Regions from separate parts of the Methylobacterium sp. Leaf85 genome, predicted to be linked through region 3. Evidence: predicted binding sites of a transcription regulator. Region 3 holds the regulator's gene; each other region holds the start of a gene.
What was found. Region 3 encodes LexA, which represses DNA repair genes until DNA is damaged. Its sites were predicted from a motif close to TGTTCNNNNTGTGTTCNG; they were not measured.
Positions count from the first base shown of each region.

Region 1: ASF08_RS08560 (LexA family protein) is a predicted target of LexA. The motif match lies at 2,842-2,859, and genes of this name have one in related genera.
Region 2: ASF08_RS11015 (putative DNA modification/repair radical SAM protein) is a predicted target of LexA. The motif match lies at 2,655-2,672, and genes of this name have one in related genera.

Region 1 is NZ_LMME01000011.1:10,355-14,793, forward strand. Features, by position in the region: gene ASF08_RS24660 (hypothetical protein) at 1-830, shown strand, start outside; gene ASF08_RS08555 (Y-family DNA polymerase) at 1,071-2,369, opposite strand; gene ASF08_RS08560 (LexA family protein) at 2,366-2,821, opposite strand; gene ASF08_RS24665 (hypothetical protein) at 3,111-4,115, shown strand; gene ASF08_RS25715 (serine protease) at 4,168-4,439, shown strand, end outside.
Region 2 is NZ_LMME01000014.1:5,154-9,592, forward strand. Features, by position in the region: gene ASF08_RS11010 (UdgX family uracil-DNA binding protein) at 1-1,423, opposite strand, end outside; gene ASF08_RS11015 (putative DNA modification/repair radical SAM protein) at 1,423-2,637, opposite strand; gene ASF08_RS11020 (RecX family transcriptional regulator) at 2,957-3,544, opposite strand; gene ASF08_RS11025 (TAXI family TRAP transporter solute-binding subunit) at 3,712-4,439, shown strand, end outside.
Region 3 is NZ_LMME01000032.1:226,203-230,641, reverse strand. Features, by position in the region: gene ASF08_RS18940 (GntR family transcriptional regulator) at 313-1,005, shown strand; gene lexA (transcriptional repressor LexA) at 1,422-2,159, shown strand; gene ASF08_RS18930 (ComEC/Rec2 family competence protein) at 2,153-4,414, opposite strand.

The DNA of each region.
Region 1 (4,439 bases), on a different contig from region 3:
CAATATTTGAAGAACTTAAGAGAAGCGGAAAAATCAGCACTATTATTCCAGACATCGATTTGCCCGTTGATATCAGTTTTTCTGATTTTAAAAAGCTTGTTTACTCTTTGCTCGATAGATCGAATTTAGACGTAACACAGGCCCAAGCCGATACAATTTACAAATCTCGGCTATCTCAAGCTTCGGCGCAGATGTACGCTGAATGTTTGAAATCACATCAAATCTACACAGAGCTTCAAGTGCCAGAAAATGCTTCATCCTTAAAAAAATTCTTTGCTATTTTAACTTGGCATGGTCCGGCTGAAGCTAAAAAAGGCACTATTGATATAGTCGGCCGAGATCGATTCCAAATTTTGGGTGGAGAAATTATTGATCGAGAAAGTTATAACAAGATTGGCGAAATAAAAAGCGGCGAAAGCATTAGAATTCCCGTTGAAAGAGACTTAAATGATGATTTCTCGATGAGCATGTCGGTCGATGGGCATTCTGCTCAAGTCGATCTTCCAAAGCAGGCAGTAAGTATTCCCATTCAATATGTGCTGAAAAGAAGTGCCGATGTATCAGCGTACGGAGATAGTGGTAACGATCAAGAAAATCAAGGATGCCTTAACGCAGATAGCGATGAAGAATTGTTAGTGAGTTCAGCTAATATCGTAAATACAGTAACGCAGAAGCCGAGTGGTGGTCGCATAGCAACATTTTTTGTTGGCCCCAAAACCTCAAAGTCTATATGCATGGCGGCGAAAGCCGACGTGGATGGGCCGGGCAAGGTCTCTAGAATAATTGGCCATATCGAAGCTATAGCGATCAAATCTTTAAAAAGTAAGTAAAAATGCGAGATTTTAAAAAATATGAGAATATAGATCGAATAATTGGTACCGGCTGCGGGTATCAGTCTCAATTGGTGCCCGCGGCAATGTCGACTTCGCTGCATCCGCCACCCAAAAGCAAAGCGGCGGAAGTCCATTCCTGCGGCCCAAGGTCCTCTTACTTACGGTGCAGGAAAGCAGACCTCGCAAGGGCCCGCTGTGGGCCGAAAGCATTCTTATCGCGAGTGAAGTGCAGAGCCTTTAAATCGTCGCGTGCGCAGTCGGCAACTCACTGACTTGCGTTGTGTAACGCGGGCTGCGCATCTCGAATTTGGTCGACCACGTTCGCTTCGCTTCAAGACCAGCCCGCGCCGGCACGACGGCCCCCCGGCCAAAGCGCCGATTGCACTCGTCCATCGCGGCCATCAGCGGCCCGCTCCGCTCGCGGTCGAGCTGCCCGATCAGCGCGCGCTGGCCATTTTCCAGCGGTGCAAGGTCGGTCGTAATGATGCCGGCCTTGCTGAAGCGCCAGGGGCGGTCCCCTGATGACTCGCACCATGTCTTCGCCACGCCGGCCCGGGCCGCTTTGATGAGGGCCAGGGTGTCGTTCGTAGGCTCCGGTAGGGTGACGGTAGTCGAGACGGACCGCATCGGGTCCCCGCGGTCGTGCTCCGACGTGTGGTAGAAGACGGTGACGTGGGTAGTGCCGAGGCCACCGCGCCGGAGCTTCTCCCCGAGCCGGGTCGCATACGCGGACACCGCCTGCTCCATCGTCTCCCGATCCTCGATCCGGCGGGAGAACGAGCGTGTCACCGCGCAGCCCTTACGCTGCGCCGGCAGCTCTTCCAACGGCAGGCAGGCGAGGCCTCTCAGCTCGTGGATAATGCGCTCCCCCACCACCGTCATCGCCTTACGGACGGGCCGGGGATCGAGGTCGCGCAGGTCCGCCACGCTATCGACGCCCATGGCTTCGAGCTTGGTGAGGGAGGCCCGGCCAATGCCCCATACCTCGCCGACGTGGATACGGCAGAGCCATGCCGCGCGCTCGTCCTCGTCCGACAGGTCGCAGACGCCCCCTAGCTCGGGGATCGTCTTCGCAATGTGGTTGGCGAGCTTGGCGAGGGTCTTGGTCGGGCCGATCCCGACGCAGGTCGGGATGCCGGTCCAGGCCCGTACCGTCGCGCGGAGGTCGCGGGCAAGCTCCCGACGCCGATCCTCGCGGACGTCCGAGATGTCGAGGAAGCTCTCGTCTATCGAGTAGATTTCCACCCTCGGTGCGAAGTCGCGATACACCGCGTTCGCCCTGGCGCTCATGTCCCCATAGAGCGTGTAGTTGGATGAGAACGCCCGCACGCCCTCGCGCTTGCATAGGGCCTGGATTTTAAACCAAGGCTCGCCCATGCGGATGCCGAGGGCCTTGGCCTCGGCGGTGCGGGCCACCGCACAACCATCGTTATTGGACAGGACGATCACGGGGACGCCGATCAGCTTGGGATCGAACACCCGCTCGCATGAGCAATAGAAGCTGTTGCCGTCGATCAGGGCGATGGCCCGGCTCATCGAACTAAGCCGGCGCGGGCGATGTGCCACCGGATCGAGAAGCGCACCACGCCCCATATCTCGGCCTCGGCGGCCTCTTCGACGGCGAAGGCGGGAAGGTCGGGATTGTCGAATGCGAGGCGCGCCACACGCTCCTCAACGAGGAAGCGCTTGATCGACATCTGCCCGTCGACAGCAGCGACCACGACGCTGTCGTGTGTGGGCTTGAGGCTCCGATCCACCACGGCGAGGTCGCGGTCGAAGATGCCGGCGCCGCGCATGGAATCCCCGGAGATGTTCCAGGCGAACGTTGCCGGCGGGTTCGGGGCGAGCCAGCGCGGTAGCTCAAGGGCGCCTTCGAGGAAGTCGTCGGCGGGCGACGGGAAGCCGGCGCAGAGCGTCGGCCCCATGATCGGCACGCGCACGACGCTGTCGCCATCTCGCGCCAGCTCCTCGATCCGGTACACGCCCACGACCGTTCCCTTCCCAAAACTAGAACAGAAAGAGAACAACCGCCCTACCGGTTCCCGGTCAAGCTCGTTGTTCGGTCTCGGTGATGACGGCCCCAGCATGTTGGGAGCGCCAAAACATTGTGCCTGGGCTCTGTCGCTGGACGATGCTTCCGAAGCTTTGGTTGTGATCGCGGGCCTGCGTGCGGGCGAGATTCACCACCTCATCCTCGCGTAGGTCGAGTTGTACCCATCCGAAATGACGGCACAGGCGGCTTGGAATGTGGGCGCCGATCCATGGTTCTCGGCTGGAATGACGGATTGGACGTGCGCGTTCTCGGCGGACGGGGCCATTCGCTGGTACTACGCCGCCTGCTGTGGCGTCTTTAATGCCGTGCTGGAGCACGACGGGTCTTTTTCGGTGCTACCCGCCGCAAGCTCGGCCGAGCGAGCAGTGAAACGGTCGGCTTTGGATGTTATCACCCATCAGGGCCTGGATTTTTGGCAACCAAGGCTACCTCCGGCCTTCCTCGACTGCTCATTTGCCCTTGCCATAAACCAACAGCGGGTCCTTACGCTTGCAACTAAATTTTCTCGTCAGGATCATTTGATGACGCTCGCCGAAGCCCTACAGCGGTTTAACCGTAAGGAGCGCCACTGGCTTGTGCGCGATGCCCTCGGGGAGACTTCGCGACGGCTGGACTGCAATTTCCTGAAGCGCGTCGAGGCCGCCGTTCGGTGCCGTGATTCTACCTTCTCCGCGGACCCAGCAGCATGGTGGGCCATCGATTTTCACATTGATTGGCTCGTGGCGGCCCTGCACGCGCATTGTTCGCCGGACGCGGCGACAGCCCGACAGTCAAATGGGGACCGGCGGGTAACCGGCAGCCAACAGGACATCGATCTAGTCGTGGTCTCAGGCACGACCCTGATCCTAATTGAGGCAAAGGGCGTTGGCTCCTGGAGAGGAGCAGGCTTAGATCAGAAAATAGGACGGTTGGCGGCCCTTACGCCGTCTGTGTTCGGTGCCGACGGCCTATTGGGGGACGTCCGGACACATTTTCTACTCTGCTCGCCCGGCCCAGCTCCATCTCTCGACGTCACGCCTTGGCCAAGCTGGACATTGGTTGATGGACGACCACTCCATATCCCGATGAAGGTCAGCGCCGAAGGCGGGCCACTCCTACGGGTTGAGCGATGCAACGATAAGAACCGGTCCGACGCGGGCGGGGAATTTTGGCACGCCGTCGAAGATCGTCCCGGCAACAAGCTCGTGAGAAACGTCGATCTTCGACCAATTCTGAAACCAGTATCTTGACTTGCTCCAGGCACGACGAAATTCGAATGGGCTAGGAGCAGGGGGCATCGGCATGTTCAGGGAAGCCCTGGTCACGATTGGGTTTATTGCTTCGCTGTCCGCCGTGTCGGCAGCCGCTGGCGACCTCACGCTCGCTGGGAATGCCCGGTGGGTGGTCCTCGCGTCTCGCGCCGATCTCAACGAGGCCATTGGCATCGCACGCTATCACCGCTGGCGGCACCCAAACATCCGAGTGATGCGGTCGGCAAATGGTTGGTTTGCCGTCGCCTACGGCCCGGAACAGGCCGCCAACCCTCGTTTGGTTCGCGAGCGGCTCGTCCGCGA
Region 2 (4,439 bases), on a different contig from region 3:
CGCGGGTGATGGGGATCGCCTTGCCCGTCAGGGCCAGGACGGCGGTGGCGCCCAGGGCCACGACGAGCTTGGGAGCCACGAAATCCAGCTCCCGGTCGAGCCACCAGCGGTAATGGCTGACCTCGCCGGCGGTGGGCTTCTGGTGGATGCGGCGCTTGCCACGCTCTTCGAACTTGAAGTGCTTGACCGCATTGGTGAGGTAGGCCGCGTTCCGCTCTATCCCGGCATCCGCCATGGCGCGGGACAGCAGCTGCCCGGCCGGTCCCACGAAAGGACGGCCCTGCCGGTCCTCCTGATCGCCCGGCTGCTCGCCGACGAAAGCGATGGCGGCATGGGCGGGGCCTTCGCCGAGGACCGCCTGAGTCGCGCCCGGCACCAGGGGCTCGGAGCGCCGGATGATGGCGTTGAGCTCCTCCAGTGAGGCGGGATCCTGGTCGGACATCGCGGCGACGGCCTTGGCGGGATTGCGCTTGGTCGGCATCTGCGGCTCCCGTTCGATCATGGCGTCCGTGCGGGCGGACGCAGCACGGACGAGGCCGGGAATCGCCGCAGTCTCCGGCATGTTGCGCCAGTACTTCTTCGGCATCTCCGCCCGCATGGCGGCGAGGTTGGTGCGGGCGGGGTTGAACGTGCTCTCGTAGTAATCGCGCCAGCCGGCCTCGAACCCATCGGCCTCGGGGGCATCCTCGCGACGTCCCGGCGGCCCAAAGGTCAGGGTGTCGCCGTCCCAATGGGCCGAGCCGTCCGGCGTGAGGATCGACCAGTTCAGGGATCGGAAGCGCGCGACGAAGAACGTGCTCGCCGCCTCGAGGATGTGATGGTCCGGCTCGAACCAGGCGACGAAGCGCTCGACGCCATCGGCTTCCGTCCGCCGGAACCGCAGGAAGGCGTGCATCTTGTGGAGGTCGCGGGCGATGGCCTTGCGCATCCGGTCGAGGCGATGGACCAGCGGATCGCTTCCGACCTCCATCAGCCCGCGCTCGCCATGGGTGACGCGCCAGATCAGGGTGTAGAGCAGGGCATAGCGCTCGGGGTCGCGGTGCGGGACGACCATGCGGATCAGGTCGGCCGCCGCGCGCGGCAGGCTTAGTGGCGCATCGGAGCCGGATTCTGGCTGGGAGACCTGTCCGAACAGGCCGGGGGCCTGCCCGATGGACCAGACTACTCTATCGGGCGGGACCGATGCGGCGGCGAGCAGGCGCGCTGCGGCGCGGAACCCGTCGAGATCGGCGCCCTCGCGGAGGGTGATCGTTTGGAGTGATCCACCCGACCTTGCCCCCTCTGCGAGGGAGAGTGGCCCTCGCGTAAGCGAGGGTCTGGAGAGGGAAGCGCCATCTCCGGAAAGGTCGCCCCCTCTCCCGCCTGCTCCGCAGGCACCCTCCCCCGCAGAGGGGGGAGGGTGGTGCTCACCATCGCGGTCCATCAGAACAGGCTCAGCTGCCGCGCCGGCTCGACGAGCTTGGCGCGCAGGTCCAGCCTGTCGGTGCCCCCGGGTCCCGGGTGATAATCGGCGGCAATCAGGAACGGGCGGGCGCGCTTGAGGCCGGAGGTGAGACGGGCGACGTCGTCCAGGCGCAGCCGCGTGTGGCGGCGCGCCTTCACGATCTTGTCGACGGCCCGCGCACCGAGGCCCGGCACCCGCAGCAGCATCTCCCGGTCGGCGACATTCACGTCCACGGGGAAACGCCCCCGATGCTTCAGCGCCCAGGCCAGTTTCGGGTCGATGTCGAGAGAAAACATCCCGTCTTCGGCGGCATCGGCCACGTCGTCGGCGGAGAAATCGTAATACCGGATCAGCCAATCGGCCTGATAGAGCCGGTGCTCGCGCTGGAGCGGCGGGGATTTCAGGGGCAGGATGGCGGAGCCGTCTGGGATCGGGCTGAAGGCCGAGTAATACACCCGCTTCAGGTTGAACGAGCCGTAGAGAAGGGCGCTCTTGCGGATCAGCGCCTCGTCGGTGGTGGTGTCCGCACCGACGATGACCTGCGTCGACTGCCCGGCGGGCGAGAACCGGCGCTTCTCGGCCTTCGCCTCGGTGATCCGGGCGCCGATCTGCTTCATCGCGTTCTGGATGACCGGGCCGTTCTTTTCCGGCGCCAGCCGGTGCAGGCTGGCATCGGTGGGGAGTTCGAGGTTGATCGAGAGCCGGTCGGCATAGAGCCCCGCCTCCTCCACCAGCCACGGGCTCGCCTCCGGGATTGACTTGAGGTGGATGTAGCCGCGAAAGCCGTGGTCGCGCCGCAGGGACTTCGCCACCCGCGTCAGCAGTTCCATCGTGTGGTCGGGCGACTTGATGATGCCCGAGGAGAGGAACAACCCTTCGATATAGTTGCGCTTGTAAAACTCCACCGTGAGGGTCACGACCTCCTCGACGGTGAACTTGGCGCGGGCGACGTTGGAGGAGCGCCGGTTCACGCAATAGGCGCAGTCGAACAGGCAGTAATTGGTCAGCAGGATCTTCAGGAGCGAGATGCAGCGCCCGTCCGGCGTGTAGGCGTGGCAGATGCCGGCGCCGGTGGTCGAGCCGAGTTCGCCCTTGCCGGCCACCCGTTTGGGCGCCCCCGACGAGGAGCAGGACGCATCGTATTTCGCGGCATCGGCCAGGATGCGCAGCTTCTTGGCGAGGGTCTCGTCCATGATAGGGACATGCGCGTCGTTCGTGTTTCGTTCAAGTTTTTGTCGGGCGCGGCCGAAAATGTCGCAGCGCGCTTTCCCGTCTCCCCGCATGTGGGACCACCGGGTTCATCTGGCATCGCGCGTCCCTCTCCCCCCTGTGGGGAGAGGTCAGGAGTGGGGGTGGCGCCGCTGGCCTCCGACGGCTGAGGGTCACCCAACCACCCCCACCTCCAATTCCTCCCCACAAGTGGGAGGACGGCCGCGTAGCGCGCGAAAGGTGTGAATGCCGTAGGCGTGCGAGGAGTGGGGCAGCACCGCCCGGCTCACGACGAGACGGCCATCACCGGTCGAGCCCGTCCTCCGCAATCACCTCCTCGTCGACGATCGTTTTCGCCAATCCGTACGAGAACCCGGCCCTCGCCATCGAGGCGAGATCCTTGTCGCGGTGGGCGGCGCGGAGGTCGGGGCGGCGGAACGGGCCGAGCCGGCGGCGCTTGGCATAGGCGCGGGCCGCCACCTCCTCGGCATCGGTGCCCTCCTCCTCACCCCGGTCGCGCTCGGTCTCCAGGGTTTCGGCGATGAGCGTCCGGTCGACCCCCTTGGCGGCGAGCTTGGCCGAGAGGCCGCGGGCGGAGGCCCCGCGCCGGCGCAGGGTCGCCGCCCGCGCGGCGGTGAACCGGGCGTCGTCCACGAGGCCGGAGGAACGGGCGCGCTCCACGATGGCGGCGACGGTCTCGGCGAAGGCGGCGGGGTCTTCGTCCCGGAGCCGGCACCGCTTGGCGACCCGGCGCTCCAAGGTCTGGCGCAGCATCGCTACGGAGGCGCTGTAGCGCTCCAGATACTGCAGGGCGACGCGCTCCAGATACGCGGCCGTGATCGGCGGCGTAGGTTTCGCCGCGCGGGGCGTGGGCTCTGCCTCGCGCGACATTGGCTTTGCCTCGCGGGGCGTGGATTTTGCCTGTCGCGAGGGCACGACACGTCCCGCTGCAACGTTTCGAGCGCTCATCGGTTCATCACGCTTCGGACAGGTTTCAGGATCATGAGGCGCCTCGTCTCGACCGTGAACCGGTTGCCTGTCTTACCCCGAGAGGACGCATGCATGTCATGCCGGCATTCCTCCTGAAGCGCGAGTGGCTCCTGGTCGCGCTCGGCCTCGGCTTCGCCGTTCTCGCGGCCGCCGTGGTCTACCTGTCGCGCCCGACGGTGCTCACCGTGGCGGTCGGTCCGCGCGACGGGGCCGAGGCGCAGTTGCTCGAAACCTATGCCCAGGCCCTCAAACGGGCGCGGGAGGACGTGCGCCTCAACGTGCGGACCTATGACGACGTGCGCGACAGCGCCGCCGCGCTCCAGGCCGGGAACGCCGATCTCGCCGTGGTCCGGCCCGACGTCTTCCTGCCCGATAACGGCCTGACGCTGGCGCTCCTTCACGAGGAGACGCTCCTCATCGCCACCCCCGAGGCCAGCGCGATCGAGAGCTTCCCCGACCTCGCGACCAAGCGCCTCGGCATCGTCGAACGACACGCGGCCGACCGGCCCTTCGTCACCAACCTCCTCGGCTTCTACGATTTCACCCCCGTGCCGGCGCCCGAGCCCGGCCATGCCCTCACCGCCGGCCATATCGCCCTGGTGCCGCTCAAGCCCGGCGAGGTGACCGCCGCGCTGCAGGCCGGCACCGTGGACGCCGTCGCCGTCATCGCGGCGCCGACCTCGAAGGCCGCGATCTCCACGGTCCGGGCGGTGGAGATGGCCTCCCATGAGAAGAAGATCACCATCGTCTCCGTCCCCGACGGCGACGCCATCGTGCAGCGGATGCCCGAACTGCA
Region 3 (4,439 bases):
GCATCTCTCGACAATTGGTGGCATACCAAATACCAACTGTCAAACGGTTTTGCATGATCTTGCCGGTTTGGTCGGGCTTCAGCGAATGCGCGGCACTGAAACGAACGAGACGATGGCGAGTGCGGCATCGACGCGGCTCCAACGACCGAATGCATGTCCTCCGGATTGCTAGGACAAGAGATGCCACTATTCTTGTGTTGAAGGATTTCTTTGCCCCGAAGCGTTCCTTGTATTTTGAACGCGGGTTTGGCATGCTTCACACCAAGTGTGCTCGACCCTGTGTGCGAGTTGAAATCATTCTAGGTGTCGAAAATGGTTAAGACGGATACGTTTCAAGTAAAGCCCATCGTTGCGACTTCGAGCTTGCGTGCATTGGCCTACGACGCGCTCAAGGAAGCAATCACGAATATGAACATCTATAATCAGCGCGAGGAGGTGAGGCTCGACGAGAGGAAGCTGTCTCTCAACCTGGGAGTGAGCCGCACCCCGGTGCGCGAAGCGCTGACGGTACTCGAGCAGGAAGGTTTCGTACGGTTCGAGGCCCGGCGCGGCGTCTTCGTGATCAAGAAGTCGAAGAAGGAGATCGTCAGCATGATCCAGGCCTGGTCGGCCCTGGAGAGCATGGCCGCTCGCCTCGCCTGCGAGCGAGCCACAGACGAGCAGTTACACTGCCTGCGCGAGCATTTCCCGGAATTTTACGAGGGTCGTCCGTCGGATCATCTCGACGAGTATTCGGAAGCCAATATCCGCTTCCACCAGAAGATCATTTCGCTGGGCCAGTGCGACGTCATCAAGGATATCACCAGCAATCTGCTCATGCACGTTCGCGGCATCCGCAACACGGCCATGCGCCAGGGCGACCGTGCCGCCAACTCGATCAAGGAACACGTGGCGATCATCAAGGCGCTGGAGGCGCGCGACGCGGAACTTGCCGAACGCCTGGTGCGCGAGCACGGCCTCGGCCTGGCCAACCATGTCGAGAAGTACGGCGACTATCTCGACTGAACGGCATCGTCGCCGGTTTCCGGTCGCTGCGACCGCCAATGTCGGCGAACGAGACGAGACAGCCGGCTTCGGTCGGATCGAAGCGTCTGTATCGGCTCGCCGATCCGTCACAGTGATCGAAACGAATCCCCGATTCTGCGGCGAAGCCAGCGACCGGTAGCACCGTCGCTATTGAACGACCACGCCGAGGCGATCGGCCCTCGGGGTGGGATGTCGTCGGGATGGAGCCGACTTGCGAGGCGCGAACCGCCAGCCGGGCTCCGGCGCCGGGATGCCGGCGAATGTCCGCCCAGGAACAAACTCTACCACCGCGTTAACGGAACCCTTGCAGAACACTTCCAGAACGTCTACCGTGTTCGTGTTTTGTTTCAGCGGCGTTAGTCGCGGCCATTGGCTTCAGTGGAAGAGTGATCTGTATGTTGACGCGTAAGCAGCTGGATCTTCTCCAATTCATTCAGCAACGGATGCAGGGGAGTGGTGTCCCGCCCTCGTTCGACGAGATGAAGGACGCGCTCGATCTCAAGTCGAAATCGGGCATCCACCGGCTGATCACGGCCCTTGAAGAGCGCGGGTTCCTGCGGCGCCTGCCGAATAGGGCCAGGGCGATCGAGGTGATCCGGATGCCCGAAAGCCTGACCGGCGCCCCCGCGCCGAAGCCGGCTCCCGCCGGCGAAGTCCGCCGCTTTACGCCCAGCGTCGTCGAAGGCGGACGGTCCAAGGCGACGCCATCCATGCGCCCGCCGACGACCCAGGCTCAGGACGAGAGCGGACGGGCCATCACCATCCCGGTCATGGGTCGGATCGCGGCCGGTACGCCGATCTCGGCGATCCAGAACCAAAGTCACTCGGTCACGTTGTCTCCCGACTTCCTGTCGGGGGGCGAGCATTATGCCCTCGAGGTGCGCGGCGATTCGATGATCGAAGCGGGTATTCTCGATGGCGATCTGGTGGTGATCAAGAAGCAGGACACCGCGAATACGGGGGACATCATCGTGGCCCTCATCGACGATGAGGAAGCCACCCTGAAACGCCTGCGTCGTCGCGGTTCCTCCATCGCCCTGGAGGCCGCCAACCCCGCCTATGAGACGAGGGTGCTGGGTCCCGACCGTGTACAGATCCAGGGTCGCCTGGTCAGCCTCGTCCGCCGCTACTGAGGCCGGTCCGAGGGTGTGTCCGGCAATGGATCGCCTTCGTCGATCTCGGGATCCTGTAGTTTCGCGGTCTCGGCCGGTGTCGAGTGCACAGGCGAGGCCTCGGCCATGACCCGCCGCCACGGAGGCCGGACGTTCGGCGAGCGTGCCGATGTCGCGACAGGACCGTCCGGCCCGAAGCGAACTGCTGTCGCCCCCCGCTCCGCCAGGAACGCCCGATCGACGATGAGGCCGACGCGGCATCCTTTGGGAGCGTCGCGGCGGGCTATGATGATGCTTGCCCTCTCACAATCCTCGGTAAAGGCTCGCTTGTCCTTGACGAGCGCCACGATGCGCCGTGTCTCCGTCCCTGCGGTGCAGCCGACCGCATCGCAACGGCCTTTCGTGGAGACGGATACGGCACCGGCCTTCCGAGAATCGCCGTCCGCCTTGAGCCATTGTTCGAGGACGAAGGCGGGCGGGTTTCCGAGGATTGCGAGCCGGCCGTCTGGGTCGCGCAGGGCCGCGCCCCCACCCTCCCGGTCGATATAGAGGTCGTAGCGAGGTGGCGTGGCGGCGAGCGCGATGCCGAGGGCGGCCGGAGCGAGGCCGATCCAGCGCAGCCCCGACACGGGGAGCGTCAGCAGGAGCAGGGCGAGGGCCAGCAGGCAGAGGGCCGTGCTGCCATAGGCCGGCACGACGAGGGTGGCGTGGCCAAACCCGCTGATCCACCCGGAGATCGTGAGCATCCCCCGTACCGCGAGCCCCATCGCCCACCAGACCGGCTGATCGAGGGCAAAGGGATAGGCGAGGATTCCGAGCACCGCCGCCGGCATCACCGCCAGAGATACGAGGGGCAAGGTCAGCGCGTTGCCGACGATGCCGAACGGCTGGACGGTCTGGAAATGATAGGTCGCGAACGGCGCCGTCGCGATCTGGGCGACCATGGTCGTCGCCAAGGTGCCGAGGACCGCGACGGTGAGGAACCGCCATGCGCGGGCCAAGAGACTGGCGCCTTCGCGTGGCGGCATCCAACGATTGAGCGTGCCCGCGCAGGCGATGAGGCCGGCCACCGCGCCGAAGGACATTTGGAAGCTCGGGCCGAGTAGCCCGTCGGGCTCGCGCGCGAGGGCGATCAGCGCGGCCAGGGCGAGGTTGCGCATGCTGAGCGCGGGACGATCTACGAGGATCGCGCCCAGCATCACGAGGGTCATGATGAGCGATCGCTCGGCGGCGATGTCCCAGCCCGAGAAGACGCAATAGGCGGTGACGCCGACCATGGCGAAACCGGCGGCGATCTTCTTGATCGGCCAGATGAGGGCGAGGCCCGGGACGAGGGCGAGGAGCGCGCGAACGAGCCAGAACACCACTCCGGCGGCGAGTACCATGTGGAGCCCGGAAATCGAGACCACGTGGTAGATCCCCGCCGCGCGCAGGACATCGTTGGTCTCGGCATTGATGAGGCCGCGCTTGCCCGTCACCAGGGCCGCGGCCACCGCGCCGGCCTGCCCGCCATTGGCATCGGTGATCCGCCGGGTCAGCGCGTTGCGCGCATCGTCCACGGCAGCGGCGAGCGAGACCTGCCAGGGCAAGGGTCTCGGCGGAGGCTTCACCTCGATCTTGCCCACGAGAGAGCCGACGGCGCCGATCCCGCGAAAGTAGGCATCGCGCGCGAAATCGTATCCGCCGGGCCGGGCCGCCTCGGGCGGGGGCAGGAGCCGCGCCGTCGCCGAGATGTAATCGCCGGGCTTCAGGGTGAGCGCCTTTTTGTAGGACACGCGAACCCGCGTCGGCCGGCGATCCGGCGTCAGGGTGCCGAAACTCTCCACGAGGACGATGAGCCGCGCACCGACCTCCCGCTCGTCGAGGGCTTCCACAAGGCCTGTGAGCGGCGCGATGGTCGTCCGGGCCAGGACGGGCGCCGCCACGATCCGCAGGCGCAACACAGCGGCCGAGAAGCCGAGGAAGGACGCGGCGAGTCCGAGAACCAGAGCGAGGGCGACGGGCCTTGAACCGAGGAACGGTACGGCGGCCGAGAGGGCGAGCGCCACGAGGAGCGGTGCCGCCAGCGATGGCTCGCCGTTGGTGGCGGTGAAACAGACGAGAATGCCGAGGCCGAATGCGACGGCGAGCCACGGAAACAGGCGGCGCTGTTCGGATTCCTCCGCGAGCCCGCCGGCGAACCAGCGTTTTGCCGCCTCTACCATAGCCGACGGGGATCGCGGACGGGCCAGGCCCGAAAACGTCGCGCCCTTTGCTCGCGCGCTGGCCTGGGCCATCTGCCGCTGCGTCTCCCTCAGGGCT